2 regions of the Glaciecola siphonariae genome follow, and region 2 is predicted to be linked to the other one. Evidence: predicted binding sites of a transcription regulator. Region 2 holds the regulator's gene; the other holds the start of a gene.
What was found. The regulator FliA, encoded in region 2, starts transcription of late flagellar genes. The targets are predictions, from matches to a motif close to CTAAAGNTNNNNNNNNNNNNGCCGATA.

Region 1 (16,603 bases), 100 kb from region 2:
GTTTATTAGCAAAACTCACACGATAAATCGTATTTCTAAGTGGGATGCGGGTGCTCAGTATCTCAACTATCATGAAGGGTGGGGCGGATACAAACGCAAAACGTATCGACAGAAGCAGTGGCTTGTAAAGGTTGCGCAAAAGGTAGACGCTCGCTCAAAACGCTATGCTGCCCAGCTGAAAACGTGTGAAGACGAGTTAAACAAAGGCTGGTTTATGCGCCTTTTCACTTAATACCTTTCATATATCTGCTGAGATGCTCTTCTGAGCAAGATGGGTAAGTTATTATTCATGCCCCATCGCTTTGCGTGCCATCTCAGCGCTAAATCGTCTAAATATTGATCTGGATTAATAAACAAATGTCTTCGGTTGTTTGAGCGTAAATTTGCTTGATCTAGATCAGCTTAGTTTTCTGACGTTTTGCCACAATATCGTTGTTTTTTAATCAACAAGGCAGGAAACAGTATGTTAGACCTTCTATTATCAGATCCAGTCGCATGGGGTTCAGTGTTCGGTATTTTTGTTGTGGTTGCTATTTGCGCATACTATGTGTATTTGTTTTTACACAATGTTGCCGAAGATAACTAATTAAGCTTTGTGAAGCCGCTAAATGCGCCTGCGTATTAGGGCAGGGGCGCGATAAATTCAATCAGTACAAGTACTGCGCCTTTTCCGCCCCACTCAAGGGGTGCCTGATGAAAGCCAAGTACTTTTGGATGTTGAACTAAATAATTGGGCACTTTTTGTTTGAGCACGCCTCCGCTTACGCCATGTATGACCTGAATGCATTCATAATGTCGGCGCACCGCCTCATCGATAGCCGCTGCAAGCTCAAGCTTTGCCTGTTGAGTGGTTAAGCCGTGTAAATCTAGCTCAAGTTCGGGCACAATTTCACCGCGTCGAATGCGTTTAATACCTTGTTCAGCCTCGCTTGTTTTACGCGCAAATTTCAAGGCTTTGCTAGGGTCAAAATAGGCTTCAAAGCCATCAGAAAACTCAAAGCTAGCTGCTCGGCGCTTACCTTCTTTACTCGTTTTTACCGCTGGGCGTTTGTTCAAGGCGCGCTTCTCTTTTGGGTCTTGCACATATTGAGTGTGCTGCACGGGCTTGGCGTCGGCAAACATCTCGCTAAAATTTAGGTCTTGGGCTAACTTTGAGACTTTTTTATCCATCTTTTTAAATTATCAGCGAAATTCCGGTAAATAATGCGTATTATATTGCCACAAATACACGGCAAACGCATACACCGTTTCAGGTGTTGCCAATGACATTCTGGCAAGCTAGCAAACATGCAAACACACGATCACAACAGCGATACACACAATTTGCTCACGATTGGTGATTGGATTCGCTTTACCATAAGCGAATGTCATCGAAACGATATTTTTTTAGGTCACGGAACCGATAACATCTGGGATGAAGCTGAGCATTTAGTGTTTCAAGCCTTAGACATCCCTTTGATGCTTGGCCAAGCGCAAAAGAGCGTGGTGTATCAAAGCCGATTGATACAAGATGAAATTGATAAGCTCGATACGTGGGTGCGCCTGCGCGCGCAGCATGCTAAGCCTTTGCCTTACATCAGCAATATTGCTTGGTTTGCGCAGATGCCGTTTTATGTGGATGAGCGAGTGCTTATACCTCGCTCTCCATTTGCTGAGCTGATCAATAAACGTTTTGCACCCTTTGTATCTAAGCACTTCAGCCCGACCCATATCCTTGATATGTGCACCGGCAGTGGCTGTATCGCTATTATCTTGGCCAAAGCGTTTGAAGATGCCGCGGTAGATGCAGTCGATATCGACATGGACGCCCTTGAAGTCGCCTCGATTAATATTGCAAACTATCAGTTAGAAGAGCGTGTTTACCCCATATCGTCTGACGTTTACACTGAGCTTAAGGGCCAGCAATACGATTTAATTATTGCCAATCCGCCTTATGTAGATGCCCAAGATATGGCTGATTTGCCTCAGGAATATCATCACGAGCCCGAACATGCATTGGCGTCTGGCGCCGATGGTTTAGACCTCACCATGAAAATTGTTTCACACGCTATAGAGCATCTTCGTGATGACGGATGGCTATTTGTTGAAGTGGGTAATAGCGAAGTGAACTTTGCCGAGCGTTTTAACGGATTACAGGTTACGTGGTGCGAATTGGAACAAGGCGGTAGCGGCATTTTTGCCGTGAGTAAAGCGCAGTTGATTGCGCAGCAAGATATATTGGACGAATTGGAGTAAGCGTTAGGATGTCAGGAAATACCTTCGGAAAAATTTTTACCGTAAGCACGTTTGGAGAGAGCCATGGACTCGCCATCGGCGGTGTGGTGGACGGCTGTCCTCCCGGCCTTGAGCTATGTGAAGATGACTTGCAGGGCGACTTAGACCGACGCAAGCCTGGAACGTCACGCTATACCACCGCACGGCGCGAAGAAGACGAAGTAAAAATTTTATCAGGCGTATTTGAAGGTAAAACAACGGGCACCAGCATTGGCCTGCTTATCAATAACACCGACCAACGCAGCCAAGATTATTCAAAAATTAAGGATGCCTTTAGGCCCGGACACGCAGACTATACTTACCAGCAAAAATTTGGGTTTCGGGATTACCGCGGCGGTGGCCGGTCTTCTGCGCGAGAGACGGCTGTGCGCGTTGCCGCCGGCGGCATTGCGAAGAAGTATTTAAAACAAATCTATGGTATTGAGGTGCGCGGTTATTTGTCGCAACTTGGGCCAATTGCGATTGATTGTGTTGACCATAGCGTGACTAATACCAACCCGTTTTTCTGCCCTGATGAAACTAAGCTAGAGGCGCTAGATGCCTATATGCGAGATTTGAAGAAAGAGGGTAACTCTATTGGTGCGAAAGTGAGCGTGTCGGCAGTCAATGTGCCAGTTGGCTTAGGCGAGCCAGTGTTTGACCGACTAGACGCAGAGATTGCCCACGCCATGATGGGTATCAATGCAGTAAAAGGCGTTGAGTTAGGCGATGGGTTTGATGTGGTCACTCAAAAAGGCACTGATCATCGCGACCAGATGTCGCCTGAGGGTTTCCATAGCAACCACAGCGGTGGTGTATTGGGCGGTATATCTACCGGACAAGAAATTCTAGTGCACATGGCCCTTAAACCCACCTCGAGTATCTCTATATCGGGCGAAACTATTGACGCAGACGGAAAGTCTGCAGACATCATTACCAAAGGCCGACACGACCCATGCGTGGGCATTAGAGCCGTGCCTATTGCCGAAGCTATGCTTGCCTTGGTATTGATGGACCACTTGTTGCGTCATCGCGCACAAAACGCCGGGATTGTTTCACCAACACCGGTTATACCTGCTCAGCGCTAGCTGACGTGTATTTGTCATGGTTTGCCGATAGAGCAAACACACAAATCGATGAGCGCCGCAATCGTGTATTGCTGGCGCTTATATATATTTTTCATTTTGGTCAGCTTGGCGTATTCATTCCTTATGTTGGTATTTATCTTGATGCCAAAGGCTTTTCATCTGCCCAAATCGGCACCCTGTTGGCGGTGGTTTCACTCTCTCGTATTGTTGGCCCAAATATGTGGGCGCACTTCGCCGATAAAACCGGTCAGGTAGGCGAGGTACTTAGACTCGGCTGTTTGCTTGCCTTTTTGAGTTTTTCGAGCATTTTATGGGTAGAAGGATTTATAGGTATCACCATAGCGTTTGCCAGTATGATGATGTTTTGGACAGCCGTGCTGCCGCAGTTGGAGGTGATTACATCGCATGCTACGGAGCGCTCAAAGGGTGGCTACGGGGCGATACGGCTTTGGGGCAGCATAGGATTTATTGCCTGCACACTCGTAGTAGGGTGGTTGTTAGATAATTTTTCCGCGCAGGTAATCGTGTATGCGTCAATTGTGATGCTGCTGGGCCTATTCATAAGCTCTTTATTAGTGGTATCAAGAGCACAACAAACGGTCACTGACACCAAGACTCAGGATCACGCTTTAGATGCTCACAGCAAGATGAAGATTTGGTCTTTTGGCTTTATTGTTTTTTTACTTGGCAATACCTTTTTGCAAGTTAGTTTTGGTAGCTTCTATAATTTTTTCACGCTGTATATGCGCGCCCTTGATTATTCAGGCATGCAAACCGGTGTTTTTATTGGCTTAGGTGTGGCTGCCGAGGTAATTATTTTTATCTACGCTATGCGTTTAATTAAGCGATTTGGTGTAAAAAGCCTGCTAGTGTTTAGCGTGTTTTTTACCGCTTTACGCTGGGCCTTATTAGCGGTCTTTGCCGAACATACGAGCATTATTGTCTTCACGCAATTGATTCACGCCTTAAGCTTTGGCTTAACCCACGCTGCATCGGTTTATTATTTACAGCAAACCTTTCCTAAAGCGTTTCAAAGTAGAGCACAGGCCTTGTATGTAAGTATTGCCTTTGGGATAGGCGGGGCCTCGGGGAGTTATTTGTCTGGTTTGATGTGGGCGCAAGGAGAGGGCGCATTGGTGAGCTTTGCATTTGCCGCGCTTATAGCCTTTGCTTCAGGTATATGCATGCTGGCCTTGCCCAATCGCGCCTAAACTAAGCATCTAAACCAAGTATGTTTAAACGAAACATCTAGATTCAGTGTCTAAATAAGCGCTCATCAAAATATAAGACGCACACGCGACTACTTTGCTTCGCCCAAATGTTCTGAAAGAAAGGTTTCTAGCGCCTCATAAACAGGACGAGAATGGTCTGAATAATAAAAAATATTATGACCTGCATCTTCTATGCCGACAAATTTGAAATTTTTATTGTGCGCTTCAAGAGCGTCCTGCATTAATTCAGCTTGTTCATAGGGTACCACTGAATCTTCCTCACCGTGAACCAGCAAAATGGGCGTGTTAATACGCTGTGCGTTCAGCGCAGGAGAGCTTGCTTGCAGCATCACTGCATCGGTTTGTGGATCACCAATGGTATCTTTTACGTAGCTTGTTAATATTGCGTTGCCTTCAAATTTGTCTAAATCGAATTCGATCTGTTCGGGTAAATGCGTCACACCATTAATGCTCGCGGCACAGGCATAAAGTGACGGTGTTTTAATCGTGCCCATTAAGGCGGCATATCCGCCGTAAGATGCGCCTACAATGCACACTTTGTTTGGATTTATTAAGCGCTCTTTTTCTAAAAATGCAACTGCATCTTCTAAATCCTCTTGCATTCTTAAACCCCACTGCTTATGGCCCGCTTTTTCAAACGCTTTTCCGTAGCCAGTTGAGCCCCTAAAGTTAGGTTTAATTACAATATATCCTCGAGTGGATAAAAACTGAGTAAGGTCATCGTAATTGAGTGAATCCCTCGCCTGCGGACCGCCGTGCGGCATGATGATTAGCGGCAATGGTGCAGAGAAGTCAAAACCGCTAGGCGCATATAAATAGGCAGTAATGCTTGCTTTGTCACGTGTGAGATATTGAATTTTATAGGCATCTGCCAGTTGATCTCTCGGTAAGCTACTGTAGGGGTAGTTAAAACGAGTAATCGCATCTTCTTTTATATCGTAGGTAAAGTAGGTGACCGGATTAGATGCACCCCAAGATTTTATGACGGCATAAGACTGATTTTTAGCGATATTGCTAAAGCGAAAGTTTTCATCTTGAAAATACTTTGCCGCCTTTGCGTAAATGTTTTGGCTTTCTTGGTTAAAATAGACGGAGCGGTAAACATCAGTCAGAGTAGTATAGCCAATAACTTCATTGTCCATCCCTGAGGTAATCACTCCAACTATATCGGTGTTTTCCAGCGATACCAGCACGCTTTTTTCACCGTCTTTTACCTGAATTAGCTCATGAAACCCCGTGTCTTCATTAAGCTTTCTATACACAAGGTAGCCGTCTTTGAGGCCCGCTAAGTCTTCTAACTCAATTTTATTTTTGCTTCTATCGTCGTCGTCAAAGTAAAGGGTGTCAACACTGACCCACTCATCGCTTTCTTTTGTGTATTTCAAAATTTCGAGAGTTTTTGAAATGCGTCGATAGTCATAGCGATATAATAGCTGGCGTTTTATATCGTTAGTAAAAGCGACGGTAAATCTTCCGCCGGTAACAACGCGGTCAGATTCTCCTGAGTTGATATTGACTTTGTAAAGCGTCATACGGTCTCTGCGCCATGCAGACATCAGTATGTGCTCAGGGTCGTCGGGCAATATATGGGTGATATTTGCAAGGTTAACATTCCCTTTAACATTGCGGTCGTCGTTCATCAGCGATACCAGACCCTCACCATCGATGTCAGTGGCAACGATGCGGCCAAACATAAAGTAGTCGTCGATATCAAAGTCATCCTTGCGTTTAGCATCGCGGCGTACTTGCGCAGTTTTATAAGGTACTAAGAGTTTTACTAGGAGACGATTATCGTTAGCCCAGCTTACGCTATAAGGTCGTATGATGTCGTCACCAAAGCGATGAATGACTTTAGATTTTTGGATATCGAAAATGACCACCGCTCGCTGTTTATCATAGTTCCAAACCGACGCAACGTACTTACCGTTGGGCGATAATTTGGCGGTGAGCATATCGGGCGGAGCATGAAAATCATCAACACTTAAGTCGTATGATGAAGCAAAAACAGGCGTGTTAAGTAGTGCCAAAGACAAGAGCGTAAGGCAGCATAAGCGTATACAAAGTGGTTTATACATGAGCATCCATTCTCAAATTTTTTTTAATGGTAAGAGATAAGAGCCTTTCAGGCAATGCTCAGCGCTTTTATTTACTAAAATTAGTTAAAATATATATGTGTTTATTAAGTTTAAAAAACTTAATAAACCCGCATAAAAAAACCCAGCACTGCTGGGTTTTTAGTCATTTACTGTAGAGCTAGCACTTAGGCAAAGTTGCTTGAAGCAAAATCCCAGTTAGCTAAAGCCCAGAAACCTTCTAAATAGTTTGGACGAACGTTACGATAGTCTATGTAGTAAGCGTGTTCCCACAAATCAACCGTTAGTAGAGGCGTTACACCGTCTTCGGTAATTGGCGTACCAGCGTTGCTAGTATTCACAATATCTAAGCTGCCGTCGGCTGTTTTTACTAACCAAGTCCAGCTTGAGCCAAAGTTGTTTACGGCTTTATCGTTAAAGGCCGACTTGAAGTCTGCAAACGAACCCCACTTAGCGTTGATTGCATCTGCAAGCGCACCCGTTGGTTCGCCACCGCCATTAGGGCTTAAGCTGTGCCAATAAAAGGTGTGATTCCAAATTTGAGCAGCGTTGTTAAACACGCCACCGTCACTGTTTTTTACGATTTCTTCTAAAGACTTTTCGGCAAGGTCAGTGCCCTCAATTAAACCGTTAAGCTTAGTTACGTACGTTGCGTGATGCTTGCCGTAGTGAAAATCTAATGTTTCTGCAGAAATATGCGGCTCGAGCGCGTTTTTTTCATACGGAAGAGCGGGTAATTCAAAAGCCATGTGTAGTCTCCATTGTGTTATGAGTATGTATTGCCTGCATGAGCTATATCTAAGGTCAAACGCTAGGTTTTAAACCCTTTGGCCGTAAAAACTTAAATAACTTGATCAGTGTGCTTCTTTATTTCGTAAATTAAGGCAAACAAGATCACACTTATTTATATTCATTGAATAAAATAAGGCTAGACAGCGCTTGATATTGGGCGCATTCACCCATACCCTTTAGCCAGTCTCATTGAAAACGGTTGTACTATGGAAACTATTGATAAAATCAAAGAACAAATAAGCGAAAATCCCATCCTTTTATATATGAAAGGTTCGCCTAAACTTCCGAGCTGCGGCTTTTCAGCGCAAGCCACTCAGGCGCTTATGTCATGCGGGGAACAATTTGCCTACGTAGACATACTACAAAATCCTGATATTCGTGCTGAGCTGCCAAAATATGCTGATTGGCCGACTTTTCCGCAGTTGTGGGTAAAAGGTGAGTTGATTGGTGGTTGCGACATTATTTTGGAAATGTTTCAACAAGGCGAGCTGCAAACGCTGATCAAAGAGGCGGCAGGCAGTTCAGATACGCCCGCGGCGGACGCATAGCGTTCTTTTCCGTAGACTGATAGCGCAGAACGATAGCGCCTAACGGATATCTTAGAGAGCGCCAGTCGCAAAGTAATACACAGAAACGTCGAGATTTAGAGCTTGCTCAAATCTCGACGTTTTTTTATTTAAGTATTAAAATTTTAGGTTTAACAGCACAAGTTATTGGCCTTCTAAGCTATACACGCACATGACCCATAAGTGAAATCCCCAAAAGTAAAATACCCAAAACGCAAAAGTAAAAGAACCAAATGTAAAAGACACCTAAGCCGTCTTAAAGTATTTCAGAAGCGATATTTAAAGTTATTTGTGAACGGTAAATTTGAAGAGTAATGTTGAGGGGGAATTTTGAGGGGTTATTTTGAGCGTTTTTATGAAGGGTAGTTACGAAGGTAGCTGCGTAGAATATGTCTCAAGCTTATTCGTGAAATTGAAGTTAGTGTTCTTGTTGATGCATTTAAGTGGTTTTAGGGTTGGGTTGATGTTCTTGAATAAACTATATCAACCCACGTCTTTGAATAAACTATCGTCAATAATAGTTTGATCAATAATTGATACAGCCATATCGACACATGCTCCGCACTGTGAGCCTACGCCTAGCTGCTTTTTCAAATCTCGGATATTGCCGACGCTGTCTTCGCGTACCGCTCGCTCAATTTGCTTATCGGTTATGCCGTAGCACATACATACAAACATAACTCTCCTCAATCATCTTAATAACACTGCAAATGATAATAGTTGTTATTTAGATTAAAGGCAAGTGAGTTTATGCATATTTATTGATCAATGGCCTCAAAATAAGGCTAAGTAATTGATATTACTATTGATTAACCTTATTCAGATATGAGCTTAATTATCTTCGTCTTTACTCAAGGGCCAGCCACCAAGCTGCCGGTAGCGATTAAGCATAAAACAAAATAACTCTGCAGTTTTTTGTGTGTCGTACAGAGCGCTATGGGCTTGCGACTGTTGAAATTCGATGTTGGCAGCTTCGCATGCTTTTACCAGCACTGTTTGTCCTAAGCACAGCGCGGCTAACGACGTAGTATCAAACGAAACAAAGGGATGGAAAGGACTGCGTTTAATGTTTGTGCGTGCAAGTGCAGCGTTTACAAAACTTTGATCGAATGTTGCATTATGCGCAACGATGACGCTTCTCTGGCAATCTGCCTCTTTTTGCGCTTTTCGAACCGTTTTACACAGGTCTTTAAAAACTTCTTCTTCTGTTTTTGCTCCGCGCAGGGCGCAAAAGGGGTCTATCCCGTTAAACTCAATGGCGGCCTTTTCGATATTAGCGCCTTCAAACGGCGCAACATGTTCATGAAAAATAGTATGTTGCTCAAACTCTCCTTCGGCGTTCATCCGCAAAGTAATGGCAGCAATTTCTAAAATGGCATCGGTATTGGCATTAAATCCAGCGGTTTCTAGGTCGATAACTACCGGAAAGTAACCGCGAAAACGTTCTGCTAGCGTTGAAACTGTTTGGCTCATGTGTTCCTTAATAAAAGCGATGAGAGAGGCCTGCAACATAGCGGCTTCATAATTTAATGTCTTACGGCGTGCTTATATTTCTGCCGCTATTGTTTATAGTCATTAGTATGCCGAACTTCCATCTTGGTTGCTAAACCTTTCGCCACATAAGCCGATAATCACAACATAGAACACTGACAATTTAGGCCAACAAAATGCAGCAAACCGACGCACCCGTACCGGGAATAAAAAAGCAAGTAGCCATGAGAGCCTTGCGTGTTAGCCCGGTAATTGCTGTTTTAATAGCACTGTTTGTATCACTTCTGTGGATGCCAAACGCAGCAGCGAATATGCGCCACTACAAGGTAGATGTAGAATCATCTGAGTGGAGTTTGTCATCGCAGACGCGTTTGAAGTGTGAGTTGAGTCATCAAATTCCCGGTTATGGTACAGCGTCGTTTATCACAGAAGCTTCTAAACAGCTTAATATGGAATTTTACCTAGATATGCTGCGATTGCCCGGTCGCTACGATTCTGCTGTTGTGTATTCAATGCCACCGAGCTGGATGCCTGGCGTCAGTAAACGACAGATAGGCCGCATGGACTTGCGTAAACAATACGACGGCGATTTACCCTCTGATTCTGCATGGCAAATGCTTACAGAGCTTGAAAAGGGTTTTTGGCCCACTATTCACTACCAAGATTGGCTTAATCCCAATGACGCGGTGGCGGTATCCTTAAATGCCGGTCAGTTCCAAGCCTCGTATTATGATTTTAGTCGCTGCATTTCAAACTTGTTACCCTATAGTTTTGAAGACATTGAGTACACTGTGCTCGCATACAAGAAAAACAGCGCCGACCTTACCAAGTACTCACAACGACGTCTCGATATGATTGGTGAGTATCTTAAAGAAGACCTCGACTTAGAGCTTGTGTTACTCGACGGTTATACCGATAGTTATGGCGGCTCTTGGAACAATGAGCAACTCTCAATTCGCCGCGCCAATGAAGTAAAAAACTATTTTACCGCACTGGGCGTTGATACTGACAGAATTGAAATAACCGGTCATGGTGAAAAACGACATGTGTCGCCAAATGATACTCGCTTAGATAGAGCAAAAAACCGTAGGGTAGTGGTGCGTTTGTCTAAGGGCTAGGCGAGTTTTTGTTGTGCATATAAGGCATTACCTGATCGGTAAACAGCCCGTTGATGCCTAGCGCTTTAAGCCGTTTAAACGCGCGTATTGCCTCTTCCTTGTCGCTATAAAGGTCAGCTCTGTACGTATAAGGATGCACCACCAACCCTAGTGTTTGCGCGTTTTTGATTAAGTCAGTGGGCGTATTGGTTTTTTCATCTATCAGATGCGGTATCCACGGGCCAATGCCGTTGGCGTATTGCGCTACTTTATCAAGACCTTGGACGGTTTTAAGCAAATCGTAGTCGGTATTAGACTCATTCCAATCGTTTTCAGCAATTAATTGCACCAGTTTAACCTTGCTTTTATATTCAAACCGGATGCGTTTAAGTGCTTCAGGCTCAAAGCTCTGCACATAAATATTAGCACTGGCGCTATTAAGGTCGAGGTCGTTTAGCGCTTGCATGAATAGCGCGGTAATGTCGATGCCTTGCGATGTATGCCAGCTCGGCGCTTTTATCTCAGGATATACCCCTACATTTTTGCCAAAGGCGCGGTTGAGTTGCCTGATGACTTCAACATGTTCTTGAAAAGTCGCTACGGTAAAATGTGCTTTTCCGTTGTAGCGATTTGGGTATACGAGGGTATTATCGGTATGTTCACGCTCGTGAATACTCAGCGTTCTTAGCTCGTTCAAACTAAAGTCAATCGCATAAAAACGCCCGTCGTCTCGCGCGCGTGACGGAAACATTTGCTCCACATTGGTCACCGTCTCAAGATGAATGTCGTGCAGTACTATTAACTGCTTGTCTTTGGTCGCGACCAAATCTTGCTCGATATAGTCAGCGCCTTGCATAAAACTCAACACTAGCGCCTCTTTAGTATGCTCGGGTAAGAAACCTGACGCACCGCGATGCGCAATAATGTCGATGGCCTTTGCAACGCCAGAAAACGACAGCAAGACGAGCAAAAAACATGTAGATATAAACAATTTCACAAAAACTCCCTAACTCTATAGGTAACTAAGATGCGCTAGCATAAATCAATAACGAATGGCTCATTACATGATACTAAGTGAATGTGTTGATTATGTGACGATTGATTTATACTGTCGAAATAAAGGTGCGTTTTGTGCCTGATTCGAATTTTAAGGAAAAACATTGGCAGTCCATTGGTTCCCGGGGCATATGCACAAAGCATTGCTCGAAATAAAACAAAGCTTATCGCAAGTAGATGTGCTGATTGAAGTGCTCGATGCTCGTATTCCTTATTCTAGCGAAAATCCGGAAATTGCGAAGTTGCGTGGTGATAAGCCGTGTTTGAAAATCTTAAACAAGAGCGATTTAGCTGACCCGGAGATGACCGAAAAATGGCAGACTCATCTTGAAAAAGATGCTGGCGTAAAAACCTTTACCAATTCTACCGACAACCCAGCAAAGACCAAACAAATCATCGATATGATACGGGCAACCTGTGCCCAAAAAGATGCGTCTATTCGCTCAATCAACGCCATGATTATTGGCATACCCAATGTGGGAAAGTCTACCTTAATAAATATACTGGCACAGCGGACTATCGCGAAAACTGGTAATGAGCCAGCGGTAACCAAAAATCAGCAGCGAATCAATTTGGGGAGCGGTATTGTATTACTCGATACCCCAGGCGTGCTTTGGCCTAAATTAGAAAACCCTAACACCGGCTATCGGCTTGCTGCATCTGGCGCGGTAAAAGACACGGCGATGGAATATGATGATGTGGGTTTTTTTACGGCTGATTTTTTGATTAAAGCATATCCTGATTTGATGAAAGACCGCTTTAAATTAGACAGCCTACCGGATACTGAATTGGCTTTTTTGGAGCTTGCCGCAGCTAAACGCGGGGCTTTGATGGCGGGCGGCAGGGTAAATTTGCATAAAATTTGTGAGGTGTTAATTAATGAATTAAGAAGTGGTAAATTGGGTCGCATCACCCTTGAATCCCCTGAAATGTTAATACAAGAAAAAATTGAAATGGCCGAATTAGCCGCGAAAAAAATAGCAGATAAACAAAAGCGAAAACAAAAATTCAAAGACGGCTCACTCACCCCCGATAAAAAAGACCGTAAGGAAGTGCGCGAACAAAAACGCGCTGAACAAAGTCAGCGCATGAAAAAGAAGCGTTAGATTTAATGTTTTTGCGATGCGTGTTCGATGTGCATCTTAACTTTATGCTCCCAACTTATGGCTCTTAACGTCAGGCTTTTAACTAATTGCCCTTAATAATATCGCAGGTCTTCTGCCTTACCTCTGAACGCATAATAGGTAAACGCAGTGTATAAAAAGATAATTGGTATAACGATAATCGCACCAATCAATATTATTCTTAGACTTTCTGGTGAGCTTGCGGCTTCGAACATCGTGAGCTGCCCCGGCACTACGTAGGGGTAAAAGCTCACCACCAAACCAGCAAAACAAGATACAAAGACAACAATAGTAATTAAGAACGGTAGCCAATTACCCGCATCGCCAGCTAAAGGCAGCCGTTTAAGCACTTGATAGCCTATGACAAGCATACTGAAGCAAACAAGCGGTATGGCTGCGTACAAAATCGCCCATGGTGAGTCTATCCAAATCTGTTGCACGCTCGGGTTGACTAAGGGGTTAATCAAGCAAACTGCCAAAATCCCGCCAAAGGTAAACACGCCATATTTTTTAGCTTGTTTGATGGCATACAATTGCAAATCGCCGCTTGTTTTCATGATTAAAAAGCAATTGCCAATTAGGGCATAGGCTGCGCTTACGCACACGCCAGAGAATATGGCGAATGTGACGCTCGCTAATGTGTACTCTAAACCCATTATGTATAAACCCAACATAAAGCCCTGACTGAAGGTTGAAATAAGCGAGCCTGTTTTAAATACATAGTCCCAATATCGTTGTCTTTTTTGTTTTACTTTGGCTCTAAAGTCAAAGGCAACGCCTCTTAAAATTAAACCAATGAGTAAAACAGATGTGGGTATGTACAATTGGTACAAAATCGCGCTGTGTGCGGCGGGAAACGCCACTAGCAATAAGCCAATTGAGAGTACTAGCCATGTCTCGTTTGCGTCCCAAAACGGGCCGATTGCGGCAATCGATTTATCTCGCCATTGTAGGTTATGCATAGGTAAGCAAATGCCAATGCCTAAGTCGTAACCGTCTAAAATGGCGTAGAGCAAAAGTGAAAAACAAGTTAGGCCAGCGAAGATAAAGGCTAGGGTGTTGGCGTCTAAATAGTGCATGTTAATAAGCCTCTTGTTGTTTGTTGATGTGTGCTTTTTGCTGGTTTCTTATATTTGCATCGCTGTTTGAATCGGCGCATGCTTTGGTATCAGGCAAACCTGGCACTTGTAAGTCGTACTCTTCAACCAATACTGACTTACGCGCGAGCAAAAATATGGTTTTGATATAGGCGATTAACAGCACGATATACACGCTCAAGTACATCACGAATGTAAACATAACGTTTTCGCTAGCAATGGTCGTTACCGCATCGGCGGTTTTAAGCACGCCGCTGACTAAATATGGCTGGCGCCCAATTTCAGTCACATACCATCCAGCTAGGGTGGCTATCCAACCTGAAAAGGTCATGCCCATCAGTACTCTAAGCTGAAGTTTACTTAGCTTGTTTTTGCGTTTAAGTGAAATACTGCACCACCAAGCCACAACAATCATCAGCATGCCTAGGCCAACCATCACTCTAAAGCTATAAAATACCGGTGCAACGGGCGGGTGGGCACCTTCAAATTCATTAATGCCTTTGAGTTCGCCCTTAGGATCATGCGTTAAAATAAGCGAAGCTAAGTAAGGAATGCTAATTTCATACTTATTACTTTTAGTCTCTTCATCGGGAATAGCAAACAGGATGAGAGGAACAGATTCTGATGTTTCCCACAAACCTTCCATTGCTGCTACTTTTTGTGGTTGTTGCTTTAGTGTGTTTAAGCCATGCAAGTCACCAATAAATGCCTGAGTAGGTGCTAATAAAGCCGCGCTAAACAAAGCCGTTTTTAAGGTGACTTTAGGCGCTTTTTTATTGTCGCCGCGGTAAATACGGTAGGCAGAAATCCCCGCAACTAAAAAGCAAACGGTCAAGGCAGAGGCCATCAGCATATGCGTAAAGCGATACGGGAAAGAGGGATTAAAGATAATCGCAGACCAATCGTTAGCGTGCACTACACCATCGATAAGCTCGTAACCTGCAGGTGTTTGCATCCAAGAGTTAAGCACTAAAATCCAAAAGGCCGACATAGTCGTGCCAAAGGCAACTAAAAAAGTGGCGGTGGTATGCATCCAGCCGGGTACTCGGGTAAAGCCAAATAGCATAATGCCAAGCATAGTAGCTTCTAAAAAGAAGGCGGTAAGCACTTCATAGGCGAGTAGCGGGCCTGCTATGTTGCCCACACTTTCCATAAAGCCGGGCCAATTAGTGCCAAATTGAAACGACATGGTAATACCGCTCACCACGCCTAAGGCAAATGTAAGCGCAAATACCTTTACCCAAAAGCGATAGGCACGCATCCATACCGGATGTTTTGATATGTCGTAGCGTACTTTGAAATAAAACAGCAGCCATCCCAAAGCAATAGTGATGGTAGGAAAGAGAATATGAAAGCTAATATTCGCTGCAAATTGCAACCTTGATAGCATAAGTACATCCAACATAATTTACCTCGACCATAATTACTAATTTAAAAACCGGTCAAACTCAGGTGTTATGCTTTCGCTATTTTTATTGTTGTTAACAAGGGAGTTTTCATCAAAATGCATTTGTGTGAAATGCTTTTTCATCAAAACGCGTTGCCTCGTTATTGTCGTATTTATTTTCTCGTCATTCTCGAGCAGTCGAAAATCTGGTGGATGTTTCCGGAGATTCCGGCCTTCGCCGGAAAGACGTCTAGTTAGCCTTTTTACCACCAATCTTCTGCTTTAAATCAATAACCTTACTCACGCCGGCACCTAGCTTCATTAATCCATTCAATTGTTCAGGACTTAAAGACTGCAAACTCTGTGTCCACTTCGTAATGTTCTCAAGCAGATCGTGTATTTCTTGGATACGAGCTTGTGCGTACTCTTCCTCTTTATTACCCGGAGAGTCCATCAGGCTATCGCGTAACAAACTCATAGTTGGGTCGATTTCGCGCTTGCGGCGCTCTTCAAACACTTTGTTTGCCATGTCCCAAATGGAGCCCTTAGTATGGTAATAGTCTTTGCGATCTCCGGGTTTATGAACAGTGCCGACGAGTTGCCAAGAATTAAGCTCTTTCAGCCCCATCGACACATTACCTCTTGATATACCAAGGGTTTCAGCAATTTCATTGGCACAAAGGGGATATTCTTTTAACACCAAGAGCGCATAAATTTGCCCGACGGTGCGGTTAAAACCCCATCGGCTACCCATTTCACCAAAGTGATAAACAAAGCTCTCTAGCATGGGAGTCATTTTTCTGTTCATATCAGCTTACCCTATGATGAAATGCGCATTTATTAATATTGAACATTCTAAACATTCAGAAATTATTGAAAGTTTATATCAGATATTGATCTAGGTCAACAATTCGTTTGAGATTTAACTTTATGTGCCAGGCAATAGCCTGTGATTTTCAAGTTACTCGAAGGGTATTGATATTTTAGGTGACGTGGAAGTTTGCCTGAATTTAAGGCTCCAATAACGCTTTATGAGCGTTATGGCGTGACTGCAGCGAGTGTAATAGGTTTGATAGGCAGTTAACGCTTCAATAGTGGGTGACGCGCAGCAGCATGCCAGCGCTGCCAATTGATTGACTTGGTAGCTTCTGCTCTAGAGTTAATTTGACCTTTTATAGTTCGACAGTTTTGATAACGCCTCACTTCGGTTATGCTGAATTATCGATTCCATTTTCCCTCCAGTAGCATAGACATTCGAGCCCACAAATGCCATTTCACCAACTTCTGGTATCCATTCAAAAAATCTTACTTCGTTCTCAGAAAGGTC
Region 2 (16,603 bases):
CTCCTACTGATGCACAAACACCCATTATTCAATACGACAACGAAGGAAACGTTGAGGTAGTAGAAGTGCAGGGCGTGCGTCCTATCTATCAGTATCGTGAATTTCGTAATCAAAAGCGAATTGCCTTTATGAATCATTTTAATGAGGTGGTGAGCCACCCAGATTTTAAGTTTCGCTGTGAGCGCAAACAAAAAGTCGCCTCTCGAATGAAACATGAAGTGTGTAAAAACGAATTTCAGTGGCAAATTGAAGATGAAATCAAGGAAAGACAGGTGCGAGAGGGCAATATGTTCGATGCGTTTGCAGTCAGTCAGTTGGGCAATAAAGAGGCGGATAAGAAACGAGAAGAGCTTGTAATAGAGATTCAAACACTTCTGGACAAAGACTCACAGTTGAAAGGCAAATACATCGAATTTAAAGTTGCTGACTTAACTTATAAAAAAATGCACAAAGCCACATATGGCGTTTTGAGCGGCTACGACGACGGGCAATAGCGCTTCTATTTATCTAATCGCTACGTTATCGCTACGTTGCCGCTATGTCATCGCGTTTTATTCGCAGCGAACGTTTTTTGAAAGCCACAAAAGACTGTCGCTTTGTTCATGCAGCAAAGCGCATCTACCCTCGTATTTTTTGAGATAAAAGCGCTGACCTGAACCCACTAGCTTACCGTCCTCAATGCGCGGCACGTCGCGGTCGTTGATTGCTTGTCCGCGATTGTTTAAGCGGTTTTGTGAGCTAAGCACTACATCGGAGCGTTTCATAAACACGTCATCAGCAAGCCTGATCTTCTGCCCGTTAAAAAGCGGTGCGATGGCGTCTTGCACGGCCACAACATTGCTGGCATCTTGCTCAACAAAACGAGCATCAACCATCGCAGATGTGTCATCTGGCGTAGGTTGATTGGAGGTGTTGTAGCATGCAGTCAGTGCACATGCACTGACTAACAATACGAACGAATGCGAAGGTTTACGCACGGTTTAGTTCGCTCTCTTTTTAATAATCGTTCTGTCATCATTAACAATAGACTCTATAAAGCGATTAGGTGCAGCAATAGCCGGGCCGGTCCCTTGTTGCAAGGAGTCGATATCGCTTTGGGGGCTAGCAAGACCTTCTGGACAAGTGCCGTTTTCAGCAAAATACAGTGCGGCGCCGAGCATGGCTTCATCAGGTGAACCTAATGCTTGAGTAAAGTCATCTGCTACCGAACATCCTCTCACTTCATCATCAAATACGGGGCTTGCGACCGGTGAAAACCCGTCTGCATAGTCGCCAAAGCCCTTCTCATTTACGCCTTGCAGTTGGATGGTAAAGTAAGTCGTCCCGCAGTTATCTTCAGGAAAAAAGCCAAAGGGTTTACCGCAGGTGGTATCGCCAATCAAAATGACCTCTACATCAATTCCGCGTAGGCCATTTATAAGAGACTCACTTGCAGAACAGGTATTGTCTGACGACAGCACAAATACGCGAGTGAGCGCAGGGCTGGGCAACGTATTATCCGTAAAGAAACCGTTCACATAGTCGATTTCGCGGTCGTAAAAGGGGATGGGGTCGGGCGCTGAACGTTTTGAATTATATAAAATGCGCTCAAAGTCGCTATTATTCGTCTGATTTGGCCCAGCGACCATATAGGCAATTTGTGAAGACAGCGCAAGCGAACCGCCGCCGTTGTAGCGTAAATCAATTACCAGCTCACTCACGTTTTCATCAACAAATCGTTGAAAAGCATCAATCAGGTCACCCTGCGCAGGGGTGATAAAGGTATTGAACTGCATATAACCTACGCGACCAACATTGGTGCTTAAAATGCTGACGTTTTGAACTGGGCTTAATTCAATATTAGCGGAAGTTAAATCAACGCTGAATAGCTCGCCGTTTAAATCCTCAAACTCGAAGGTATAAGATGCGCCTGGGTCGCTTGGGAAAAGCGCCGCATTTATCGTGTCGATTTCATTATCGTTTTCGGTGTTAACAAAATCTATATTGTTAATACGCTTGAGGCTAGCGCCTCTAGAAATTTGCGCTGCGGCTGCAGGAGAGTCAGGTTCGGTGTAGCGCACAATCAATTCACGCGGCGCGCGCAACGAAACAAACTCCCATTTGATGCCATATTCAGAGCTAGTGCCAACTTGGGTGCGCTCATTGTATTCATCTGTTGGCTCGCTAAAATGAAAATTGTCTTTAAGCTTGCCAGACGCGGTACGAGCGTCTGTCTTTAACTGGTCAAAGTAAGCGGCAACGGTAAAGTTGGCAGGATTGTTGTCAGGTACTTCGTCAAACCACAAATACGTTTCATCAGTCCATGAGCGCAGCCATAATTTTTCGGTCAGTGCTGAGCCGGCTACGTCAGGATAAGGCAGGCCGCTTATAGGGTCATTGCCGGTACGAACGCTTGCACATCGTGCTGCAAAATTGGCGCTGGGCTCGTATACACCTGGCTGCCAAGTTGGGCCAGAGGCTACCGGCGGTGTAGGCTGTCGAGGTTGCGTTGGGGTATTGCTGCCGCCGCCACCACATCCAGCGAGCGTAAATATAAAAAATCCAATGGCAAGTGGTGCTTTAATTTTGATGTGTGTCATAAGCGCTGATATCTACTGCTGTAAGTTATAAGGTGGGCTCCTATCACAATCTTAATGATTTAAGATATCAGCGTAATGCTGTTGAGCCATGATTTATACAATGTGTTTACTGTTGTTAGAGTGTTAACGACCAACAAAGTGCAGACTTAAATCTTCTAAAAAAACGAATAATCATGTTGGCTCAGAGTATACCAGAGCCCTGATTTGCCATCCAACGCTTTGAATACTTGTGTTATTTCAGCCATTTCAGCCATTTATGCACCGGTTTGCCTCACTATTTAATAGCAATATTCATTACGTACGACATACTGGCACGTAAGTTGTAACAGCCGCTGTTAAGTATCCTTAGTAGTCAAAAATTTGTTGTATGCAATTAGCCTCTTATTTTCAGCGAGTTGATAAAAATCAGCTAAAACAGTTTGCCTCTGGTTTAGGTGCTCCGATTGTTGTTTTAGCACTTATGGGGATGGTTATTTTACCGATGCCTGCGGTGCTGCTTGACGTATTGTTTAGCTTCAATATCGCGCTTTCGCTGGTCATAATTTTGGTCTGTATTTTTACCTCACGTCCTATCGATTTTGGTATTTTCCCCCTTGTTTTACTGGTGGCTACGGTCCTTCGGCTGGCGCTGAATGTGGCGTCAACGCGGGTGGTCTTGCTTGAAGGGCATGAAGGTGGTGACGCTGCCGGAAAAGTTATTCAAGCCTTTGGCGAAGTGGTAATTGGCGGCAACTATGCAGTAGGGGTAGTGGTCTTTGCCATTTTATTAATCATCAACTTTAAAGTAGTGACCGCAGGGGCTGGCCGTATATCGGAGGTAAATGCTCGATTTACCCTAGATGCGATGCCAGGCAAACAAATGGCAATTGATGCAGACTTAAATGCCGGCTATATCGACCAAGACCAAGCGCGCCAGCGACGCGAAGAAATCACCGCTGAGGCTGATTTTTACGGGTCGATGGACGGTGCGTCAAAATTCGTAAAAGGCGATGCTGTGGCAGGCCTTTTCATCATGATGATTAACATCGTGGGTGGCTTATTTATTGGCATGTATCAACACGGCCTAGATTTTTCTAACGCGATGCAAGTCTATACCATGCTGACCATTGGCGATGGCCTTGTGGCGCAAATTCCCTCTTTGTTACTGTCGGTCGCAACTGCCATCATCGTGACGCGTGAAAATGACACGCAAGAAATGGGCGCAGAGATTCAAGAGCAGCTGTCAAATAAGCAAGCACTTTATATTACCGCCGGTATTTTATTTATTATGGGTATTGTGCCGGGCATGCCGCATTTTGCCTTCTTGTCGTTTGCAGCCTTGGTCGGGGGCTACGCGTATTATCGCGAACATCAACGCAAACTTGCACTGGAAGATGCTGCTAGGGTAGAGGCTCTCCCAGAGGTGTCAAAAGGCACGCAAGAAGTTAAAGAGCTTGGTTGGGATGATGTTCAGCAGGTAGATATCATTGGGTTAGAAGTAGGTTATCGCCTGATCCCTCTGGTAGACAAATCACAAGGCGGGGAGCTACTCACGCGTATTAAAGGTGTGCGTAAAAAGCTTTCGCAAGAGTTGGGCTTCTTAATTCCACCTGTTCACATAAGAGACAACTTAGACTTTTCTCCAAATGCTTACACCATCTCGATGTTAGGCGTTAGCGTAGGCGATGCAGAGGTGACACATGACAGTGAACTGGCGATTAACCCAGGTCAGGTTTTTGGCACTCTTGAAGGAAAAGTCACAAAAGACCCGGCATTTGGCCTTGATGCGGTATGGATTAAAGCCAGTCAGCGCGACCATGCACAAACATTAGGCTACACGGTAGTCGATTCAGCCACCGTGATAGCAACCCATTTAAGTCAGTTGCTCACCAATCATGCTCATCAACTTCTTGGTCATGAAGAGGTACAGCAGCTATTAGATATGCTTGAGAAAACACATCCGAAACTAGTTGAAGGCTTAGTACCAGATATTTTGCCGCTAAGCACGGTGGTGAAAGTCTTACAAACGCTCTTATTTGAGGGTGTGCCCATTCGCGATATGCGCACCATCGTGCAAACCCTAGCCGAGTTCGGGCCAAAGAGCCAAGACCCTGACGTTTTGGTGTCAGCACTTCGCATCGCGTTAAAGCGTTTAATTGTTCAGGACATCACAAGCGGCGCGATGGAAATTCCGGTAATCACGTTGGCACCAGATTTGGAACAGATGTTGCATAAGTCACTTCAAGCAGGCGGAGAAGATGGCGCAGGCATTGAACCAGGCCTCGCTGAAAAGCTGCAAGATTCTCTTGGTGAGGCATATCAACAGCAAGAATTAGCAGGCGAGCCTGCAGTGCTGCTGACCTCGGGTATGTTACGCCCAGTTTTGTCTAGGTTCTTAAAGCAGTCGGTTAGTGGATTACATGTTTTGTCATATCAAGAAATACCTGACGACAAACAGATAAAAATAGTGTCATCGGTCGGTCAATAAACTGACACGTGCTCAACACGAAAGAGCCTAAAATATTAATGAGGAATGTATGAAGATTAGACGTTTTTTTGGCAAAGATATGCGCGAAGCTCTCAAGCAAGTTAAAGACGAGCTAGGTGGCGAAGCGGTTATTATGTCTAATAAGAAGGTATCTGGTGGTGTTGAGCTAGTTGCTGCGGTAGACCCAGCTCCTAATAACACCGCTTCTGCACAAACCTCACCTAAAGGCCAGTTGCACAAACCCACGCCTAGCTTGAGCGAGGTCATAGGCGACGACATTCCCGATTCTTTGCAGGCCTTACTCGCTAAACAGCATGAAAAGCAACATAGCCAGCAGGGCGCAAGCGCTCAAAATTACCATAAAGCCAGTGATTCAAAACAAGCGCAAGTGCTACAGCAGCGTGAAGCGCAAAGAGCCGATGAATCTATGGTTCGTTCGCCCGCTTTTGTGGAATCGATGAGTGACGATATTGCTTTAGAGAACTCTCAAGCGGCCAGCTTAACACCGCCGCCCAGCGTGCTTGAACCTGATCAAATGGATACCATTAGAGCAGAGCTGGAATCGATTAAAAACGTATTAAAGTTTCAAGTGTCGGAGCTTGCTGACGAACGTAAAAAGCGTCATAACCCCACTCATCACTATTTACATGAACAATTGCTTGGGATGGGTTTGGGCAGCAAACTTGCCCGTCAGTTTATTGATTTTCTGCCGCACAATGTAGACGAAAAGCAAGGCTGGAAATATTTACTAAACCTGCTTTCTAATCGCCTTCATGTAGGTGGAAACGACATCCTAAATCAATCTGGTGTAGTGGCACTCGTTGGCCCAACTGGCACGGGTAAGACGACAACCTTAGCAAAGCTTGCCGCAAAGTATGCGCAAAAATATGGCGCTGACCAAGTCGCTATGGTGACCATCGATACCTACCGTATCGCTGCATTTGAGCAACTTGCAACGTATGGCCGAATAATTGGCTGTAGCGTCAAAAAAGCGCAAAGCGCAGAAGAGCTTAATCAACTGCTTTATCAAATGCGCAACAAAAAACTCGTGCTTATTGACACTGCCGGCTTCAGCCAGCGTGATGCACGTTTAATCGAACAACTTAACGAATATGAAACAGGCTTGTCTGTGAATATTCGCAAATATCTGGTATTGCCAGCAGGCGCTCAATATCAAGTGCTAAATCAAACCGTAAAAGCCTATCACAGTACCGATATTCAAGGCTGTATTTTTACCAAACTCGACGAATGCTACAGCCTTGGTGAAGCGCTTAGCGTCGTCATTGAGAATGATTTATCACTTAGTTATGTGACCGACGGCCAGCGCGTGCCAGAAGATATCAAACTTGCAGATTCCGCTAATTTGACCCTTGTAGCCGCCAAGCTTTATAAAAAGTATGGCTTGCCTATGCAAGGTCAGGAGCCTGCCGTTAACGCTGGTGGCCTATGATAATCGACCAAGCAAGCAGCCTGAGAACCATGAATCAGACTAAACAAATTAAAGTAATCGCTGTAACCGGCGGCAAAGGCGGAGTGGGTAAGACTAACTTAACGCTCAACCTTGCTGTGTCAGCGGCTAAACAAGGCCAGCGAGTGATGGTGCTAGATGCCGACCTCGGCTTGGCGAATGTGGATGTCATGCTCGGTTTGCGCGTTGAAAGAAACTTATCGCATGTACTCTCAGGTGAATGCACCTTAGATGAAGTGCTCGTCACAGGCCCCTACGGCATGAAGATTGCGCCCGCGACCTCAGGCAGCAAGTCGATGGCGGAGCTAGGCACACACGAACATGCAGGCTTAATTCGAGCATTTAGTGAGCTGCAAACACCCATCGATATGATGTTGGTAGATACCGCGGCAGGCATATCTGACATGGTAGTGAGCTTTTCGCGAGCTGCCCAAGACGTCATCATTGTGGTATGCGACGAACCGACCTCGCTTACTGATGCCTATGCGCTAATTAAAATTTTGAATCGAGAGCACGGAGTATTTAAGTTCAAGGTCGTTGCCAATATGGTGCGCTCTGAGCGGGAAGGACGTGAGCTCTTTAGTAAACTATCAAAGGTTACGGGCAGATTTTTAGATGTCGCTCTTGAGTTGGTAAGTATTATCCCCTTTGATGAAAACGTAAGAAAAGCAATACGAAAGCAAACCGCGATTGTGGATGCTTTTCCTGGGTCGCCAGCCGCTAAAGCCATTGCGAAATTGGCTGAACGCACGTCGACATGGCCCATTCCGACGCAAGCAGGCGGACACCTTGAGTTTTTCATTGAAAATCTCGTGTCCTTGCATGAGTAGGTAATTAAAGTGAGTAATAAAGTGACAGTATATCAACAGCAAGTAGACAAAAACCAATTGGTTGAGCGCCATGCTCCTCTGGTGAAACGCATTGCGCATCACCTGATGGCAAGGCTTCCGGCAAGCGTGTTAATCGACGATCTGATCCAGTCTGGCATGATAGGCTTACTTGAGGCCGCGCGCAATTTTGACGGCTCCAAGGGAGCCAGTTTCGAGACATTTGCCGGTATACGTATACGCGGAGCGATGCTTGATGAAATTCGCAAAGGCGACTGGACACCTAGGTCGGTGCATAAAAACTCTCGAGCGATTACTGAGGCAATTAACTTAGTTGAACGCGAGACCGGCCGAGATGCCAGAGATACCGAAGTCGCAGAAATTATGAATGTGTCGGTGCAGGAATATCACCAAATGCTCAATGAAGTAAATGCCGGAAAATTGGTGGGTATTGAGGATTTAGGCGTGAGTGAAGACGTGCTCACCAACGAAGAAAACAAAGGCGCCGACAAACCTTTTGAAGAAATGATGCAAGGATCATTTCAGAAAGCGCTAGCTCGGGCGATAACAACATTACCAGAGCGTGAAGCGATTGTGCTGTCTTTGTATTACGATGAAGAGTTAAACCTGCGTGAAATTGGCGAAGTGCTTGAGGTGAGTGAATCTCGGGTGAGTCAAATACATAGTCAGGCAATGTTAAAACTTAAAGCAAAAATGCAGTCTTGGCGTACCGTTCAATAACACAGCAGCGTGTTTGTGAAAGTAAGACTATTTAAATAGATTAAATGAAATGTTCCATTGCGGAGGTAGTTTTGGATAAGAATATGAAAATCCTTGTTGTTGATGATTTTTCAACAATGCGGCGCATCATTAAAAACCTGCTGAAAGACTTAGGCTTTACTAATGTTCAAGAAGCGGATGACGGTAATACGGCTTTGCCTATGCTGAATCAGGGCGATTTCGACTTTGTCGTGACCGACTGGAATATGCCGGGCATGCAGGGTATTGACTTGCTCAGAGCGATTCGTAAAGACGATAAGTTGAAGCATCTACCGGTTTTGATGGTGACTGCTGAAGCGAAAAAAGAGCAAATCGTTGCGGCCGCGCAAGCGGGTGTAAACGGCTATGTTGTTAAGCCCTTTACTGCAGCCACGCTAAAAGAGAAGTTGGACAAAATCTTCGAACGTCTAGGCTAACAATCGCTTAAAGAGGTGACGTCCTATGACGAATGAAGCATCGCTCATTTCGCTAGAAGAAGCGAAAGCGCTAGTTGCACACTTAGAGTCAGACGAGATTGAATCTGCCAATAATATTGTGCACAGCATTACCCTAAGAGAATCTACGGAATTATTCTCAGAGGTGGGTAAATTAACACGCCAACTACACGATTCGTTGAGCAACTTTCAGCTCGATGAACGCATTTCAAGTTTGACCAAGCTGCAAATTCCTGACGCTCGCTCACGGCTAGAGTACGTGATTGAAGAAACAGAAAAAGCGGCAAACTCTACCATGGACGCTGTTGAACGCAGCATGCCAATAGCAGAAGCACTCAACGGCCGCTTATCGAGCGTTCTGCCTGAATGGAAGAAGCTAATGTCGCGCCAAATTGAACTCGGCGAATTTAAAAGCCTGTGTTTAGATTTAGATAAATTACTAAGCGATGCCCATGAAGATTCTGCCACATTAAATTCTATGCTCACCGAAGTGCTCATGGCACAGGGGTATCAAGACCTCACCGGCCAAGTTATACGACGAGTTATTGAGCTGGTAAAAGACGTGGAAGAGTCCTTAGTTGATATGTTGTCAGCATTCAGCGAAGAAGAAGCTAAAAAAGAGCGCCACGAAAAGGGTGTTGAAAAAGTTAGCGCTCAACCTTCTGAGAAATCTGACGATAAAGTTAAAGCCGAAGGGCCAATTATTGATGCAGCTAATCGCGACGACGTGGCACAAAGCCAAGATGATGTTGACGATTTACTGTCTAGCTTAGGTTTTTAGGGGAGCAAACGAATGTCGTTTGAAGTTGACGAGGATATCTTGCAAGACTTTCTGGTGGAAGCCGGAGAAATCTTAGAACAATTGCAAGAGCAGCTCGTAGATTTAGAAAATAATCCAGAGGATTCAGATTTACTGAACGCTATATTCCGTGGCTATCACACGGTAAAAGGCGGTGCAGGTTTCTTGTCTCTTGGCGAGCTAGTCGACATTTGTCACGGCGCTGAAAACGTGTTTGACGTAATGCGCAATGGCCAACGCACGTTAACCCCCGAATTAATGGATGTTATCTTGCAAGCAACCGACGTGGTAGTTGAGATGTTTGAGCAAGTCAAAGCGCGTGAACCTCTCACGCCTGCACCTGCTCACTTAATCGACTTGCTACATAAGTTGAGTGCGCCTGAAACTCCCGACGAAAAAATATTTGATACTGACGCCCAGCCTGCCGAACAAGCCCAAGCCGCTGCCCCAGTTGAACCAGAACCTACGCCGGTTGAAGTCAGCAATGATGCGCCAGTGGTAGATAAGCCCGCGGCGAGCGGCGGCGACGGTATTGATGAGATTACCGAAGACGAATTTGAAGCCTTACTCGATGAGCTTCATGGCGGTTCGCCCAGTGCACCTGCACCGGCAAAAACAGACGAACCAAGTGTTGATACTGCTGATAGCAGCGACGGTGATATTAGCGACGACGAATTTGAGGCGCTTTTAGACGACCTGCACGGTAAAGGAAGCTTTAAAGCTACTCCAGCGGCCGAAGTACAAGCCGCACCTGATGAAAAAGCCTCATCGGGCAACGATGATGAAATCACTGACGAAGAATTTGAAGCACTACTTGACGATTTACACGGGTCAGGTAAGTCACCCATTGCCTCAGTAAGCAAAGCAGGCGAGGCTGATTCAGCTAGCGCCAATGCGCCCACTAAAGCGGATACCGAAAGTAAACCGGCGGCGCAAACGCCCAGTGCAAACCCGGCCGAAAAAACCGGCGAAAGCGCAAGCGCTGAACCTAGTAATAAAGCAAGCGAGAAACCTGCAGCACCTGCACCAAGCGCGGCTGCTAAAGCGCCAGCAGCGGCAAAAGCGCCGGCTAAAAAATCAGATAAACCTGCCGCACCGCAAGCCGAAACTACTGTGCGTGTTGATACCAAACGTCTCGACCAAATTATGAATATGGTGGGTGAGCTCGTATTGGTGCGAAACCGATTGTTGAGCCTTGGTATTAATAATGCTGATGAAAGCATGTCGAAAGCCATCGCAAATTTAGATGTAGTAACGGGCGATTTGCAGGGCGCGGTAATGAAAACTCGCATGCAGCCTATTAAAAAGGTATTTGGCCGCTTCCCGCGAGTTGTGCGCGACTTAGCACGGACTTTGAAAAAAGAAATTACATTGGTTCTTGAAGGTGAAGAGACCGATTTAGATAAAAACCTCGTGGAGGCTTTGGCCGACCCACTCGTGCATTTGGTAAGAAACTCTGTAGATCACGGCATCGAAATGCCGGCAGATCGCGAGGCCTCAGGTAAGCCCAGAATGGGTACCGTGCGCCTAGCCGCGTCGCAAGAGGGCGATCATATTTTGTTGACCATTGCCGATGACGGCAAGGGCATGGACGCAGAAAAGCTAAAAGAAATTGCCATAAGTCGTGGTGTGTTAGATGCTGACTCTGCAGCAAGAATGTCGGATGTAGAAGCATTCAACTTAATATTTGCACCGGGCTTTTCAACCAAAACTGAGATCAGTGATATTTCTGGTCGTGGTGTTGGCATGGATGTGGTCAAGACTAAAATTAACCAGCTCAACGGGTCTGTAAATATCAACTCGGAGCTGGGTAAAGGCACGACGCTTGAAATAAAAGTACCGCTTACCCTAGCTATTTTGCCGACGCTCATGATTGTGGTTGGCAAACAAACATTTGCGCTGCCTTTGGGCGCGGTCAATGAAATTATCAATATGGATTTAAAACGCACCAACACCGTTGACGGACAGTTGACTATGATTGTGCGCTCAAAAGCCATACCGCTGTTTTATTTGAACGACTGGCTCAACCCCATGCGCCCAGTTGAAGACCGTTCCGCAGGCCACGTAGTGGTAGTGCAGATTGGCACCCAGCAAATTGGCTTTGTAGTGGACTCGTTAATTGGTCAGGAAGAAGTGGTCATTAAACCATTAGATGCTTTGCTGCAAGGAACGGCAGGTATGGCCGGTGCGACCATTACATCTGATGGGGGCATTGCGCTGATATTGGATATTCCAAATCTATTAAAACGCTATGCATAATAAGCTGTTGTTAGAGGCCATGTGAGCCTTTACAGACAACAATTAAAAATCGCGCTCACTACAGCGCGATTTTTTTATCTCAAAAGCCGCCCGATGCTACTAGCTTAGAGTTTTCAACTGCCGGCTAAGGCTGATAATTATTAGCGATGCGCTGCGACATCTGTGCATGCTTCTTGCTTTGTTTATGTCACAGATTCTGTTTATGTCAAAGTGCTGCTAATTATCGATGAAAGTTTGGACAGTTGTTAATCAAAAAGGTGGCGTGGGTAAAACTACCAGCACTATTTCTATAGCTGGAAGCTTGTCGGCGCAGGGCTATAAGGTTTTATTGCTCGATTTAGACCCTCACGCCTCACTTACTTACTATTTAGGGTTTGACGCCGAGAATTTGACAAGTAGCTTATATGACGTGTTTTGCCAAACACCCAGCGAGCCCTTTGACATAAAACAAGCGCTGCAGGCCACTAAGATTAAAAACGTGGGCCTATTACCCTCGCATATTGCCTTGTCGACCTTAGACAAACGTTTTGGCACCGCACCAGGCAAAGGGCTTGTTATTAAAAAAGCCTTGGAACAACTGGGCTCGCAGTTTGACATTGCCATAATTGATTGTCCGCCGGTGCTTGGGGTGCTTATGGTTAATGGTTTAGTGGCCGCCAACGCCATTGTGGTGCCAACACAAACAGAATACTTGGCGCTTAGGGGTCTTGACAGAATGTTACAAACCTTAGAGCAGCTCAAACCGACGCTGCAAGACGAGGTGCTCACTTTAGTGGTGGCGACGCTTTTTGACCGACGCGTGAATGCTTGTTTGGCCTCATATACGAAGATGCGAGACAATTATAAGGCGCATATGTGGCGCGGCTATATTCCGGTAGACACCAAATTCAGAGACGCCAGCCAGCAAGGGTTGCCGATAAACATGATAGTGAAAGACAGTCGCGGTGCGTTTGCCTACGATAAGCTAACCAACGAGCTACTTAAATATGCCGCATGAAAGCGCGAAACAGGCCATGCAAAGCTACCTGCAGGCACTTACGCATACGGAAGAGGCAAAGGTAAGCGATGAGCTCGCCGCCGCAGCTCGATTACTAGAAACCGCAAACCAAGCACTTTTGCAAGAAAGTCCTGAAGTGGCAAGCGATTCAGCAATAAACGAGATTGATAGTAAAGAAATTGCGATTGCGGTCGAAACAGTAAACAGAGAAGCAAAGCTTGAGCTTATGCCGTTAAAGCAAAAGCTGCCGCCGAGGTTTCATGCGCTATTTTTTGAAGTAGCAGGTTTAACTTTAGCAATTCCGTTGGTTGAATTAGGCGGGATCATTGCTTTGGATAGTGAAATTAATCCGTCAAAGGGTGCAAAGCACTCTGGGTTGAGTCCTATGCCAGGGCAAGCGCAGTGGTTGATGGGCGTGCTCGTGAAGCTAGATCAAAAGTATAATTGTGTAGATACAGCCCGCTGGATTATGCCCGAGAAGTATACTCAGGCGCTGGCCGACTCGCTCAACTATGCTTATGCTGTACAGTTAGGAAAAACGCCGTGGGTACTGGCCTGTTCAAAGTTAGCAGATACGCATGAACTCAGTCACGACGATATTAAATGGCGAGACCAAGACGCCAAACGGCCTTGGTTAGCTGGAATGATTAAACAGAAAATGTGTGCTTTAGTTGACGCAAGCCAGCTCATACGCTTGCTAGAAGCTAGGCCGACGAAAAACGCATCAAGTGTGGTAACGGAGTAAAATCTATGTCTGAAAAACAAGCGACAGCATCAGCTAGCGATCCAAATGATGAAGTCTTGCAGTGGGTAACCTATCGTCTTGACGAGGAAACCTACGGCATCAATGTGATGCAGGTGCAAGAAGTGCTGCGTTATACTGAAATTGCTCCAGTACCGGGTGCACCGAACTACGTAATGGGCATAATTAATTTGCGCGGCAACGTGGTGACGGTTATCGACACAAGAGCGCGCTTTGGATTGCCGCCATCAGAAATAACCGATAATTCACGAATTGTGATCATTGAGTCTGATGAACATGTGGTAGGTATTTTGGTAGACAGCGTGGCCGAAGTGGTTTATCTACGTTCATCTGAAATAGACAGCGCGCCAAATGTAGGCACAGAAGAAAGCGCTAAGTTTATTCAAGGCGTATCGAATCGTGACAATGAACTGTTGATTCTAGTAGACCTCAACAAACTGCTTAGCGACGACGAATGGGATGACGTGTTGGGCATGTAGCCCTATGTTTATCATCAGACAACTTTCTAGCGGCAGACAATCATATCTGCCGCTTAATTCTCAACGATATCCCACGTTTTTTCACGCATTCTTGTAGCCTTCGTACACACAATAAAACACAACCATCTTTCAGTTTATTGCTATTTCTGTGGCGCTAGCTGGACGTTGCGTTCAGTATCCATTCCACTTGGCATTAACAATATGGTTATTAATGCAGGGAAGCGTTTGTCTTTGCTTCAAATCAAGACCGGCAATTTACCTCATATAACTAAAGCTATCATCAAGGGTAGACAGACCAAAAATACAATAGTGTTAGTCAAACCACTTTGGTATGGGTCTGCCTTATTTTTCCATCGCATCCCAAAACAAATTCGTAAGATATTAAACCGAGCAATTGCCAATAATAATGCGGCGCAAATAAGAGGCGTCACCAGCATATTAATCCATATTTGATATTCGGCTGCTTGTATAAACGACACGGGACTTTTGGTAGGCAAACAAGTGGTAGCCACATAAGCCACAAAAATAATGACACTTTGATGCAAAACATACAGCCCAAAAACATAAGGATTCAGCGCTCTTATCAATGTATTTGGGTGATTTAGAAACCGATAAGATAAACCAAGGATAGCTAGCAATGGCAATATTTTGTTAGCAAGGTAGATAGTCTCGATGATAAGTGCAAGAGCTTGGTTGGCTTGATGCAGTTCATTTTGCCAAATAAGTACAAAACCAATTTGCAAACCCAAGATTGCTACAAGGCTTAAAATACACATGCTCACTAAGTGTCGAGAAAGGCTTTGCCAAAATGCTGCCTGCATGCCAAAACAATATCCAATGAGCAGCATCGTTAAGCCGTAGGACTCACGTACGTCTTCACCTTCTAAAAACGTCTCGATGACAGCAATTGGTATCGCAATGACCAATACAAGATAGACAATATTGGATGCAATCAATGAACAAACCTTTTTGACAAACGCCGATTTGAGAAAAGGCGACAATATCAATATCACCATGCTGTAGCGCCAAAGAGAGCGCAAAAACCAAAGATGATTCACATCAAAGCGCGGCCAAATTCCTGATGAATATTGCACAAAATAGTCTTGAGGTCTTATGTAAAAAGCATAAGCAAAGTCGATGAAGTCCAATGGCATGTCGCCAGCCTGTTTCATTTGCGCAAACAATTGGAACGGCACGACAAACAGCACGCCAATTAGCAATGGGAGTAAAATTTGATTGCTACGTTTAAGCGCTAAGCCAAACAAGCTTTTACCATGACACATATGAACAAAAGCCATGCCCGATATCAGCCATAATAGGCCCATACGCCAAGGAGAGGTCAATAACATAAACGATTGAATAAGGTCGCTGTTCAAGGGGTTTTTAAAGTGATACCCCCAATCAGGCACATACACCATGCCAATGTGATAAACCACCAGCACCCCAATGGCAAATACTCGCAACCAATCTAAACAGTGTAATCGAGGCATAGAGGCAGAATGAGACTCAACCATGTTTTCCCTTGTGTATTTTTTATAAAATGCGGTACATTGTAAAACGACATACTGCCACAAATAGTAACATTGCGATGTCATAAGTGCCTGAAAATAAAGTATAAGTGATAAGCGGTGGATAATAGGGACAAGCAGATAAGGCACTAGCATGTTTTTTTCAAAAATTCATTTTCAACAGCACAAAACTGTCTATGAGGCGAGTGCTTTGTGTTGCTATTTTGCAGTAGATGCAACAGTCAATGCTACTACTGTACTGATGGAAGATGCGCGCCAACTCACGCCATCATTCGAAAGTTGGGAGCCCTTTGTATGGGAATACTCTAGCGCATTTTCCTCATTTCTTATTATTCCTTTTATTGCTTGGTTTATGCGTCAATACAAATGGGATTGGCACTCGTTTAAAGTCAGTTTATTGAGATACATTTTAGCCGCCATCGTCTACAGCGTTTTACATGTGTCTCTTATGGTGTCAATGCGTGAATTTGCGTACTCCTTTACCTCAAGCAATTATGACTTTGCCCACAGCATACAAGCTCTTTTTTTTGAGTTGTTTTACGAACTGCGCAAAGACCTATGGAGCTTTTGTTTTTTTGTGGCGATGATTGCTATTTACCGCTTTTTAACATCTCAGTGGCTTGGCGATGCAAGTCCTCTGACTGAGCAAGCAAACACCAATGCCTCTGCAAACAATACAGAGACACTCGCAAGCCTCTTGCTAGTGAAAAAACTAGGAAAAGAGTTTATTGTAAAAAGCAAATATATCGAATGGGTAGAAGCTTGTGGAAATTACGCTAACTTGCATGTTCAAAGCCAGCTTTATCCAATGCGTATCACCTTGTCAGACTTAGTCGACAAAGGCAGTGCTCTGGGCTTAGTTCGGACCCACAAATCCTTTGCGGTTAATATTAACTATGTAGACTCGATTGAAACTCTTAGCAGTGGGGATGCCGAGATTATAATGCATTCAGGTAAAAAGATTAGACTCTCGCGGCGCTACAAAGAGGGTTTTGAGTCTTCAATAGTAAACATTTAATACTCTTTTAATGATGCGGTTAAAAAAAGAAATACAAGCAAGGAGTGCGTGTTTATTCTGCCACTACATACTTAAATAATCTCAACTCTAATATTGTGAGAATAAATAGTCGCTCTTGGCAATCGTAGATGTGCGTTATTAATAATTAGTCTGTATTTCACAGCGTGCTCAACTCAGGCTCATACGAACCGCTATGCTCAGACG

Region 1: ACFO4O_RS06565 (flagellar protein MotY) is a predicted target of FliA. The motif match lies at 9,628-9,654, and genes of this name have one in related genera.

The regions. Positions count from the first base shown of each region.
Region 1 covers NZ_JBHSGU010000002.1:1,161,134-1,177,736, reverse strand. Annotated here, with positions in the region: gene ACFO4O_RS06620 (transglycosylase SLT domain-containing protein) at 1-232, shown strand, start outside; gene ACFO4O_RS06615 (DUF3149 domain-containing protein) at 464-586, shown strand; gene smrB (endonuclease SmrB) at 622-1,170, opposite strand; gene prmB (50S ribosomal protein L3 N(5)-glutamine methyltransferase) at 1,288-2,235, shown strand; gene aroC (chorismate synthase) at 2,244-3,341, shown strand; gene ACFO4O_RS06595 (MFS transporter) at 3,347-4,552, shown strand; gene ACFO4O_RS06590 (alpha/beta hydrolase family protein) at 4,642-6,648, opposite strand; gene ACFO4O_RS06585 (Fe-Mn family superoxide dismutase) at 6,834-7,415, opposite strand; gene ACFO4O_RS06580 (Grx4 family monothiol glutaredoxin) at 7,665-8,006, shown strand; gene ACFO4O_RS06575 ((2Fe-2S)-binding protein) at 8,508-8,702, opposite strand; gene rnt (ribonuclease T) at 8,856-9,497, opposite strand; gene ACFO4O_RS06565 (flagellar protein MotY) at 9,806-10,633, shown strand; gene glpQ (glycerophosphodiester phosphodiesterase) at 10,623-11,609, opposite strand; gene ylqF (ribosome biogenesis GTPase YlqF) at 11,773-12,774, shown strand; gene cydB (cytochrome d ubiquinol oxidase subunit II) at 12,867-13,871, opposite strand; gene ACFO4O_RS06545 (cytochrome ubiquinol oxidase subunit I) at 13,873-15,294, opposite strand; gene ACFO4O_RS06540 (GbsR/MarR family transcriptional regulator) at 15,527-16,084, opposite strand; gene ACFO4O_RS06535 (DUF2846 domain-containing protein) at 16,436-16,603, opposite strand, start outside.
Region 2 covers NZ_JBHSGU010000002.1:1,262,776-1,279,378, reverse strand. Annotated here, with positions in the region: gene ACFO4O_RS07090 (hypothetical protein) at 1-494, shown strand, start outside; gene ACFO4O_RS07085 (hypothetical protein) at 552-977, opposite strand; gene ACFO4O_RS07080 (S41 family peptidase) at 981-2,579, opposite strand; gene flhA (flagellar biosynthesis protein FlhA) at 2,947-5,046, shown strand; gene flhF (flagellar biosynthesis protein FlhF) at 5,096-6,496, shown strand; gene ACFO4O_RS07065 (MinD/ParA family ATP-binding protein) at 6,493-7,344, shown strand; gene ACFO4O_RS07060 (RNA polymerase sigma factor FliA) at 7,354-8,082, shown strand; gene cheY (chemotaxis response regulator CheY) at 8,154-8,537, shown strand; gene ACFO4O_RS07050 (protein phosphatase CheZ) at 8,563-9,336, shown strand; gene ACFO4O_RS07045 (chemotaxis protein CheW) at 9,349-11,613, shown strand; gene ACFO4O_RS07040 (ParA family protein) at 11,840-12,610, shown strand; gene ACFO4O_RS07035 (chemotaxis protein CheW) at 12,600-13,355, shown strand; gene ACFO4O_RS07030 (chemotaxis protein CheW) at 13,361-13,852, shown strand; gene ACFO4O_RS07025 (acyltransferase family protein) at 14,113-15,366, opposite strand; gene ACFO4O_RS07020 (LytTR family DNA-binding domain-containing protein) at 15,515-16,399, shown strand; gene ACFO4O_RS07015 (hypothetical protein) at 16,557-16,603, opposite strand, start outside.